DNA from 3 places in the Janthinobacterium sp. GW823-FHT06H09 genome. Region 3 is predicted to be linked to each of the others. Evidence: predicted binding sites of a transcription regulator. Region 3 holds the regulator's gene; each other region holds the start of a gene.
The links. Region 3 encodes FNR, which switches genes on or off when oxygen is low (the NO sensors DNR and NnrR bind a similar motif). Its sites were predicted from a motif close to TTGATNNNNATCAA; they were not measured.
Positions count from the first base shown of each region.

Region 1: the regulator FNR is predicted to act here: its motif matches at 1,753-1,766, upstream of cqsA (alpha-hydroxyketone-type quorum-sensing autoinducer synthase).
Region 2: the regulator FNR is predicted to act here: its motif matches at 1,913-1,926, upstream of AC1Q6X_RS26815 (universal stress protein).

Region 1 is NZ_JBXAHC010000011.1:208,402-211,675, forward strand. Features, by position in the region: gene AC1Q6X_RS20270 (MarR family winged helix-turn-helix transcriptional regulator) at 1-435, shown strand, start outside; gene cqsA (alpha-hydroxyketone-type quorum-sensing autoinducer synthase) at 442-1,686, opposite strand; gene AC1Q6X_RS20280 (sensor histidine kinase) at 1,819-3,171, shown strand; gene AC1Q6X_RS20285 (response regulator) at 3,175-3,274, shown strand, end outside.
Region 2 is NZ_JBXAHC010000025.1:54,855-58,128, forward strand. Features, by position in the region: gene AC1Q6X_RS26805 (hypothetical protein) at 1-104, opposite strand, end outside; gene mltA (murein transglycosylase A) at 154-1,383, shown strand; gene AC1Q6X_RS26815 (universal stress protein) at 1,421-1,858, opposite strand; gene AC1Q6X_RS26820 (MFS transporter) at 1,996-3,274, opposite strand, start outside.
Region 3 is NZ_JBXAHC010000005.1:352,570-355,843, forward strand. Features, by position in the region: gene AC1Q6X_RS10755 (response regulator) at 1-929, opposite strand, end outside; gene fnr (fumarate/nitrate reduction transcriptional regulator Fnr) at 1,169-1,927, shown strand; gene AC1Q6X_RS10765 (FixH family protein) at 2,054-2,578, opposite strand; gene ccoG (cytochrome c oxidase accessory protein CcoG) at 2,725-3,274, opposite strand, start outside.

The DNA.
Region 1 (3,274 bases), on a different contig from region 3:
GGCGGCGCGCTGGACTTTTGCCTGCGCCTGGCGCGCGCCCAGGCGCTCATCGTGCGCCGCTTCGACAGCATCCTGGGCAATCTGCACGGCCTGAGCTTCAGCGATTACCAATTGCTGTACCACTTGCAGCGGGCGCCCGGCGGACGCCTGCGCCGCATCGACCTGGCCGAGCGCCTGGCGCTGACGGCATCCGGCATCACGCGCTCGCTGATGCCGCTGGAAAAAATTGGCCTGGTGGCGCGCCAGGCCGATGCACGCGATGCGCGCGTCGGCTACGCCGCCATCACCGAAGCGGGACTGGCATTGCTGGCGCACGCGAATACGACGGCACAGGCGCTGGGCCAGGAATTGCTGGGCAATGCCAGCGCGGACCAGCTGGCGCCCCTGTCCATGCTGCTGGGCACGATCGCCGGCAACCAGCCCGCGAACGGCTGACGCGCGCTACACCAGCGCCAGCTTGCGCAGGCGCCGCGTCGAGGGCCAGCGCGCCATGCCCGTCTCGTCGCGGATGGCGGCGCAGGCGGCCAGCACTCTTGCGCACTCGTCCTCGCGCAAGCCCGCATTCAGGGTCAGGCGCACCAGCGAACGGTTCTTCGGTGTGGCCGGCGCGCAAAAGACGGCGCCGTAGATGCCGTGCCGTTCCAGCGCCTTGCGCAGGATCAAGGTATCGGGTTCGCTGCCCGCTTCCAGCGCGATGATCTGCTCCGTGCCGTCGCTGACGTTGTAGCCGAGATCCATCAGCCCCTGGCGCAGCTGCACGCTGTGGCGGTGCAGCGCGGCGCGGCGGCCATCGGCGGCGCGGATGAAGTCGAGCGCCGCATCGAACCACGCCAGCTCGTGTTCGAGCAGGCAGGAACTGAAGATGGCGGGCCGCGAAGCGGACAAAAAATAGCCCTTGAAACGGGCCGAACAGGTAATCAGCCCGGCCCGGCCCGCGAACGCCTTGGCCAATGACGCCGTGCGGAAATGCACGCGCTCGGCCAGGCCCAGCTCCGCCACCAATCCTGCGCCCTGCGGGCCGTGCGTGCCCAGCGAGTGCGACTCGTCGACGATCAGCATGCTGCCGCTGCGTTCGGCAATTTCCACCATGTCCAGCAGCGGCGCCACGCTGCCGTTGGTGCTGTACAGCGCATCGACGATGATGATGCCGGGGCCATGCTTGTCGAGCTGGCGCTGCAGGTGGGCGCCATCGTTGTGCAGGAAGGCGACGGGCACGGCTTGCGCCGATTGCACGCCTTCCCACAACGACGCATGCGCCTGCATGTCGAGGTACACGGGGATGCCGGGTCCGGCCAGGCTTTGCAGCAAGCCCACGTTGGCGGCCCAGCCCGACTGCGCCAGCACGCACGCTTCGCTGCCGAGAAAATCCGCCAGCTTGTGTTCCAGCCGGTGCTGGCGGCTGCCTTCCTGCAGGAACACGGACGACATCAGCATGGCGCCGCCGCCCTGCAAGACGCGCGCCTGGGCCGCCAGCAACGCCGCCTCGCCGGCGATGTTCAGGTAATCATTGCCTGCCAGCATGATTGCACTGGCCGGCACGGCTTGCCATTCATGCAAGTGCTCGCCGCCGAGCAGCTTCTCGATGCGCTCGACATAGTGCTCATCCATGCGCGCGCGCACGAAGGCGGGCATCCGTTGCTCGGCATGGATGGCGCGGGACGGCAGAGGGGAAATAGCGTTTATCATAGGAACTCCTGATTGGTTGCGGTGGGAACTACCGCATCCAACATGCGCGAGTCATCCGGCAAGCGTTTGATACAGCTCAACAGTTGTGCCGATATTGTGCTGATACAGAGGGAACCCGCCGATCATGTTGCATTGACACGCCTCAACGAACACGCCCCTCTGATCATGATGCATGCGCAGTCCCCTTCCGGAAAACGGTGGCAAGGCAAGCTGCTCCAGCCTTTCCTGCATTTCCACGACGCCATCGAACACACGCCGGTGCGGCGCGCTCAGGTGCGCACCCTGGCGCTCATCGGTGCGCTGGGCATGCCCATGTACTACGCGCTGTGGCATTATTTCTTTCCGCAAGAATACGAATCGCCGCTGCTGCGCACCATCTCCGCCCTGCTGTTCCTGCCCGCGCTATGGCCTGACCGCTTCAGCAATACCTGGTTCAGCGTCTACCTGTTCCTGGGGCTGACCTTCGAACTGCCGTTTTTCTTTACATATATGTTCCTGATGAACCACGCCTCGAGCATGTGGGCGCATTCGCTGCTGGTGGCGCTGGTCGTGCTGTTTCACTTCGATACGCGCATCGCCGTGCTGGCCTACCTGAGCGGCACCCTGCTGGCTTGCCTGGCGTTTGCCGTGGCCGGCGATCCCGCCTTCCTGCTCAGCCGCGACGTCTTGCAGCAATTGCCCGTGCACTGGTTCACGATTGCCGTGCTGTCCGTCGTCAAGGTGGGCCGCAACGTGGGCGCGCAGGAGAAACTGGCCGGGCTGGCGGCCGGCCTGGGCAGCGTGGCGCACGAATTGCGCACGCCTCTCGTCAGCGTCGAGGCAAACGTGCGCGGGCTGCAGCGCGGGCTGCGGCAAAACCTGCAAGGGCAGCCGCCGGACGAGGCCAGCGGGGAAGCGCTGGCGCGCATCCAGTTCGAAGTGCGCCATATGCACCACATGATCGATCTGTTCCTGCTCAGCGCCAGCGCCGTCAACCGCAAGCTCGAAGCCAACGAGGCGGTGGCCATGCACGACAGCGTGACGGCCGTGCTGCGCCGCTACCCGTTTACCAGCACGGCCCAGCGCGACATCGTCAAGGTCGACGTGCGCGCCGATTTCACGTTTCCCGGCCAGTCCGAGCTGTGCGTGGTCATCCTGCTGAATCTGCTGCGCAATGCCTTGAAAAGCATCCACCGCGCCGGCAAGGGAAGAGTGCGCATCATCATCGATGGCGCCCATCCCGTGCCGCGCCTGCTGTTCATCGATACGGGCTGCGGCATCGCGGCCAGCCGCCTGCCGCTGATCTTCGACCGCTTCTATTCGTATCCCTCGCATAACGGCAGCGGCATCGGCCTGGCCCTGTGCCGGCAAATCATGCAAGCCTGGCAGGCGCGCATCCGCTGCGTCGCGCGCGAAGGCGCCTACGCCATCTTCGTGCTGGAATTTCCCCAGCCCCTGCCCGTGCCCACGCACAACCGTTTTCCATCCATCCACCGCGCGAGGTGACGCATGCAACTGCCCGTCTACACCCATCCGACCCTGACCGTATTGATCGACGACAGCGATTCCTTCCTGAAAAGCCTGGCGTTCCAGCTCGATCCCGGCCTGG
Region 2 (3,274 bases), on a different contig from region 3:
TGGCGTGCCGGTGGCGCGGGTTTTTTACCCGAATACATGGTCCACCAGACTATAAATGCTAGCAAGAAGAACGCCACCAGCGCCTCAATCATCAAGATCCACATACGCACCCCTATGTTATTTACCCGCAGCTTAGTATTTACCCGCCGTCTGTTGACACGCGGTAGTCTACCCGTTTCCATCGGCGCCGTCGCGCTCGCGCTGTCCGCCTGTACCACGCCATCGGCGCCACCGGCCGCCGCCGGCGGCAAGGCGCCGCCCATCGCGCCGACCGTCGTCAGGCCCGTGCCCGCCAAGCCGGCCGACGCCAAGGATGCCGCGGATGTGGCAGCGCCCACCTTTGTGCCCGCCAAGTTTGCCGCCTTGCCTGGCTGGGCACGCGACGACATGCGCGCCGCCTGGCCAGCCTTCATGGCTTCGTGCGGCGTGCTGGTCAAGCGTCCGGACTGGAAGGAATCGTGCACGATTGCGCGCCAGGTGAATGCCGACAGCGACAAGGCCATCCGCCTGTTCTTCGAGACCTTCTTTGTGCCCAATCAAGTCATTACGGCCGATGGTGCCAGCACGGGCCTCGTCACCGGCTACTACGAGCCGCTGCTGCACGGCGCGCGCAAGCGCGGCGGTCCATACCAGACGCCGCTGTACAAGGTGCCTGACGACCTGGTCTCGGTGGACTTGGCCGGCGTGTATCCGGAACTGAAGAACATGCGCCTGCGGGGCAAGCTGGTCGGCAAGAAGGTGATACCGTACGCGACCCGTGCCGACATCGAGCGCGCCACGTCCGTCACGGGCAAGGAATTGCTGTGGGTGGATGACGAAGTCGAGGCGTTCTTCCTGCAAGTGCAGGGTTCCGGGCGCGTGCAGCTGACCGATACGCAGGAAACCGTGCGCGTGGCATATGCGGATCAAAACGGCCACCCCTACAAGTCGATTGGCCGCTACCTGGTCGACAAGGGCGAGCTGACCCTGAGCCAGGCGTCCGCGCAAGGCATCAAGGCGTGGATCGCCGGCCACCCGACGCGCAAGGATGAATTGTTCAACGCTAACCCCAGCTATGTCTTCTTCAAGGAAGAGCGTTTGCCCGATCCGAAAGTGGGGCCGAAGGGTGCGCTGGGCGTGCCGTTGACGCCGCAGCGCTCGGTGGCCGTCGATTCGCGCTTCCTGCCGCTGGGCGCGCCCGTGTTTTTGTCCACCACGCAAGCCAATAGCGAGATTCCCATGCAGCGCCTGGTGATGGCGCAGGATACGGGCGGCGCCATTCGCGGGCCGATCCGTGTCGATTATTTCTTTGGCTTTGGCGCGGAAGCGGCCGAGAATGCGGGCCGCATGAAGCAGAGCGGCGCCGTGTGGGTGTTGTTGCCGAAGCAGGCGCCGGCGCGCTGAGTTGCTGCGCGCGACGCCGGGGTAGCGATGGTCTGGCTTAACGCAGAACCATGACCGGCAAATGCGTATGCGCGAGCACTTTTTGCGTTTCGCTGCCCACGAACAGCTTGTTCAAGCCCTTGCGGCCATGCGAGGCCATCAGGATGATGTCGCAATGGTAGGTTTGCGCCGCATTGACGATTTCGTCGTGCGGGCTCGGTGACACGGCTACCACGCCTTCGAAGGGCACGCCGGCGGCGCGCGCCGCTGCGCCGATCTTGTCGATGGCGCGTTGCGAAGCTTCCTGCATCTGCTGTTCATACAGGCTGGCGTCGAGCACGATGCCGCCGTCGGCCATCGGCGAGAACGGGAAAGGCTGCACCACGCTGATGGCGACCAGCTTGGCCTTGTTCAATTGGGCGAAGGCGAGGGCGGTCTCGGCGGCTTTGTCGGACAACGGCGAGCCGTCGGTGGGAAATAAGATGGTGTTAAACATGGCGTGCTCCTCAAGTGATGTAAGACAGCTTATGGATTTACATCAATTAAAACCTTGATGTAAATCAAACCTCACAGGCTTTGGCATGAATAGTGTCGCCAAGGCAATCTTTCTGCAGTGTATGCCCGTTCCTCGCTTCAGGTGCGCACGCTACGCAGCGGCGTGCCCCACACCATGGCGACCGTCAACGCAATGCTGCCTGCCGCGATGCAGGCCAGGCCATTGCGCACGCCAAAATGTTCCGCGACCCAGCCGGCGGCCAGCGCACCCAGCGGCGCCGTGGCCACCGTCAGGAAGCGCATGGTCGACGTCATGCGGCCCAGCATGGGATCGGGCGTGACTTTCTGGCGCAAGCCCAGGTAGGGAATAAAGAACAGCATCACGCCGCAATCGAAAAAGAACATCAATATGGCATAGGCGACGGCGCTGGCGGCCGCGCTGCCGAACAGCGCGGCGGGAATCGTTGGCGTCAGGGCAAAGCAGAGCGAGGTCGAAGCCAGGCCGATCAGGATGGTGCGGCCAGCGCCGTAGCGCTTCGTCAGCGGCTTGACGATAAAGGCGCTGAGCAAGACGCCGGCGCCGCCCAGCATCTGCGTCATGCCCAGCACGCCAGGGCTCATGCCCAGGTCGCGTGTGGCGAACAGCACCGTCAAAGCCATGCTGGCATAAAACAGGAAGTGCCAGATGCCGGCGCCCCAGGCAAGCGCGCGCAGCAGCGGCTCGCGCCAGACGAACAGCAAGCCGTCGGCGATGTCGCGCAAGGCGTGCTTGTCAGAGGGGGCCGGCCGTGGGTCGCGCACGCTCATGGCGCGCAAATTGAAAACGGAAATCAAGTATCCGCAGGCCGTGCACAGGATGGCGACGGGCGCCGACAGCATTTGCACCAGCACGCCGGCCAGGCCGGGGCCGATCAGGCGCGAAGCCGATTCGGTGGCGGCAAATTTCGACTGCGCATCGATCAAGCCATCGCGGCCCACGAGGAAAGTCAGAAACACCTGTTCGGCGCCGCCGCCGACGACGAAGCCCGTGCCGATGATGAACCCCACTATATATAACCATGGCATCGACAGCACGCCGCACCAGTAAGCGACGGCCACGCTGGCCAGGGCCAGGCCGGACATGCTTTCGCTGAACAGCATGATCGGGTGCTTGCTGCGCCTGTCCAGCAGCACGCCGACGGGCAAACCGAACAGGGCGAACGGCAGCGCCTGCAGCGCGACCAGCACGCCCATCTGTTCCGGCGTCGCATGCAATAACAATACCGCGCACAGGGGCAGGGCCAGCGAAGTAATCTGGGCGCCGAAGCAATTGAGGCCGTTGCTGAACCACAGGCGGCGGAAATTGACGCTGGCGGCGCTGCCATCGCCGCGCAGATAGCGGGCGCAGTACTGGAAGAGGGAGGAGAAGATACGCTGC
Region 3 (3,274 bases):
AGCAGGCGCACGGTGACCCAGCCCAGCACGGCTGCGGCCAGCAGCGAGGCGAGGATGCTCCACAGCACCAGCCGGTACAGCACGCCGTCGAACGGTTCGAAGGCGTCGTCGAGGGGCAGCGAGGCGGCCAGCAGCCAATTTACGGATTTCAGGCGCTTGAAGCTGTTGACGGCCGTGATGCCGCGGCTGTTGGTGCTGACCATGGTGCCTTCGCCATCGTCCTTCAGCAGCCGGGTGGTCGTCAGGTTGGCGTTCGGCAGGCGCGGCTGCAGCAAACGGCTGGTGTCGGGATGCAGCACATAGCGCGGCACGGCGCCGCGCGTGAGGACGAAGTAATAGCCGCTCTTGCCGATCTTTTCTGAGCGCAACCTCCCCAGCAGGTTATCCTTGTACAGGCGCAGCACGCCGATCACCACGCCGGCCACCTGGCCATCGGCGCCCAGCACGGGCGCGACCATCTGCACGATGGGCATGCCGCTCGATTTGCCCAGCATCGGCTCGGTGATCATGGGCTGGCGCGTGCGCAGCACGGTCTGGAAATACTCGCGCTCGGCGACGTTGATCCCGGCGCGCCCCGCCACTTCCGGCATGTCGGCCACGACGGCGCCGTGCGCGTCGAGCACCAGCACGTCGTCGAACAGCACCAGCATCGAGCGGCGCGAATAGTAGTCGCGCAATTGGGCGGGCTGGGTGATCAGTTCTGGCGGCTGCTGCCGGGCCGTCAGGGTGACGATCTGCAGCAGCATGCCCAGCTTGTCGTCGAGCTCGGCGGCGGTGCGGCTGATCAGGGACGACTGCTGGCTCAACAGTACCTTGGTGAAATCGTCGCGCATGTGCTGCACCTGGATCATGGTGACCAGCGCGATCATGGCGATCGAGGTCAGGCTGGTGGCCAGCGCGACTTTTGCTTTGATGCCGAGAGGCTTCATGATTTCCTTTTCAGTACCGGGCGGCACAGGCGGCAGATAATGCTGTCAGGAATTTTCCTATCAATACCCCAGCTTGGCAAGCGCCGCCACGCAAATTGCCCTCTCCGCATGGGCTTTTGACGATGTTGCCATATAATTAAAGTCGGAACGTCGTTTATTCAGCGAAATTGCGGTGAAATTGGCACACGGCAACCCTGTATGCAGTAAACTTGTTGTTGCATTTTCTAAAAGGTACCGACATGACTGAAGCGCTACTCACTCCAACCTCGCCCACAGTGACCGTGGAAGCGTTGCGTGCGCGATGCTCGACCTGCAGCATGCATCAATTGTGCCTGCCGATGGGCCTCGACGTGGGCGACATGGACAGACTGGACCAGATCATCGGCCGCCGCCGCAAGATCGTGCGCGGCGCTTCGCTGTTCCGCATCGGCGACTCGTTCCAGAACCTGTATGCGATCCGTCTGGGCCACTTCAAGACCTACCAGATCAATCCGGGCGGCGAAGAGCAGGTGACGGGTTTTCAGATGGCTGGCGAACTGCTGGGCATGGACGCCATCAGCGCCGACCGCCACCACTGTAATGCGGTGGCGCTGGAAGACAGCGAAGTGTGTGAAATCCCGTTTTCCAGCCTGGAACAATTGCTGGGCAATATGCCGACCCTGCTGCGCCATTTCCACCGCATGATGAGCCAGGAAATCACGCGCGAGCAAAGTGTCATGCTGTTGCTGGGCAACATGCAGGCGACGCAGCGTTTTGCCGCCTTTATCGTCAACCTGGCGTCGCGCTATGAAGCGCGCGGCTATTCGGCCAGCAAATTTCAGTTGCGCATGTCGCGCGAGGAAATCGGCAACTACCTGGGCCTGACCATCGAAAGCGTCAGCCGTTTATTGTCGAAATTCAAGAAGGAAGGCTGGCTGCGCGTCTCCAACCGCGAGATCGAGATCTTGCAGCCGGCCAAGTTAAAAGCCATTACAGCCGGCACCGACGTCTGCAAGTAACAGCACCGTCAAAACCTACTGCGCGTCGTGCTTTGCGGCCTGCGATGCTCGCTGTGCTATAGCACAGCTGTGCTTCTCAGCCACAAATCACTGCCGCTCGCTACGGTTTTTTCCCGGCGCTGTACGTTATAACTCTTCATCCGCATGCAGCGCGATGCTGCGTTGCACGGGCCAGGTCCAGATGCCGGACAGGCGCCACTCGCGTTTGTCGTTTTCCACCAGCACTTGCCAGCGGCTGCGCTCGAGCATCGGCAGCGCCACGGAAAAATTGCCGGCCGCATCGGGCTGCACCAGCAGCTTGATATCCTTTTCCGGCAGGGTCGCATGCGCCAGGTGCAGCTGCAAAGGCCCCTGGTACGCCTTGCCGAAGCTGTGCACGGAGCCGCTCAGGCGCGCTGCAGCGACGTCATACGACAGGGTCGTATCCATGGCCAGGTCGCTGGCGATCGTGTCGCGCTTCAAATCCTGGTTGATCGCCTTGCCCTGCTTGTAATAGTCGCCCACCACCAGCGCATCGGGCTGCGTAAACGCGATATAGCCCATGAAGCTGCCGACGACCACGGACAGGCCGGGACCGATCATCAGCAGCCATGGCCAGCGGTGTTTGTACCACGGGGCAACGGGAGGTTGCAGTTTCAGACTGTCGGACATTGTGTTCTCCTTGGGGGTGGACCCTTTGGGTCCGACTCCAGCTTTTGCTTCCGGGTTGAAAATCAAGTGACCCTAACGCATGATTGATGATACCCCTACGGCGAAATAACGGGGTCGGACCCGGAGGGGCCGACCCCAAATCAACATCACCGCGGCACGATGAACACCGCGCTTTCGCGCACGTGCAGCGACGGGTCGTCCAGCGAGTGCAATTCGATCGCAATCTTGTTCGAGCCCTTCTCGCCGACGCCGTGCGGCACGCGCAGGCGGATCGGCCAGCCCAGCGTTTCCGTCGGCTGCAAGGTCACTTCGTCGCGCGTCAGCAAGGTCAGGCCCGGCAAGCCGGAAGCGCTGATTTTAAAGTGCTGGCTTTGCTCCGAGGTGTTCATGATCTGCAGACGATAGACGTTTTCGATCATGCCGTCTTCCACCTCGCGTCCCATCGAACCGCGGTCGCGGATCACGTCCATTTTCAGGGGCGTGCGCAGGGCCAGCGACGTACACACGGCGATGATGATCAGGGCCAGGATGGACGTGTAGATCAGCACGCGCGGGCGCATGGCGCGCTGGCGGATCTGCTTCGAATTGAAGTTGTTTTCCATCGCATGGTCGGTGCTGTAGCGTATCAGGCCACGCGGCCGCTCGACCTTGTCCATCACGGTATTGCAGGCATCGACGCAGGCGGCGCAGCCGATG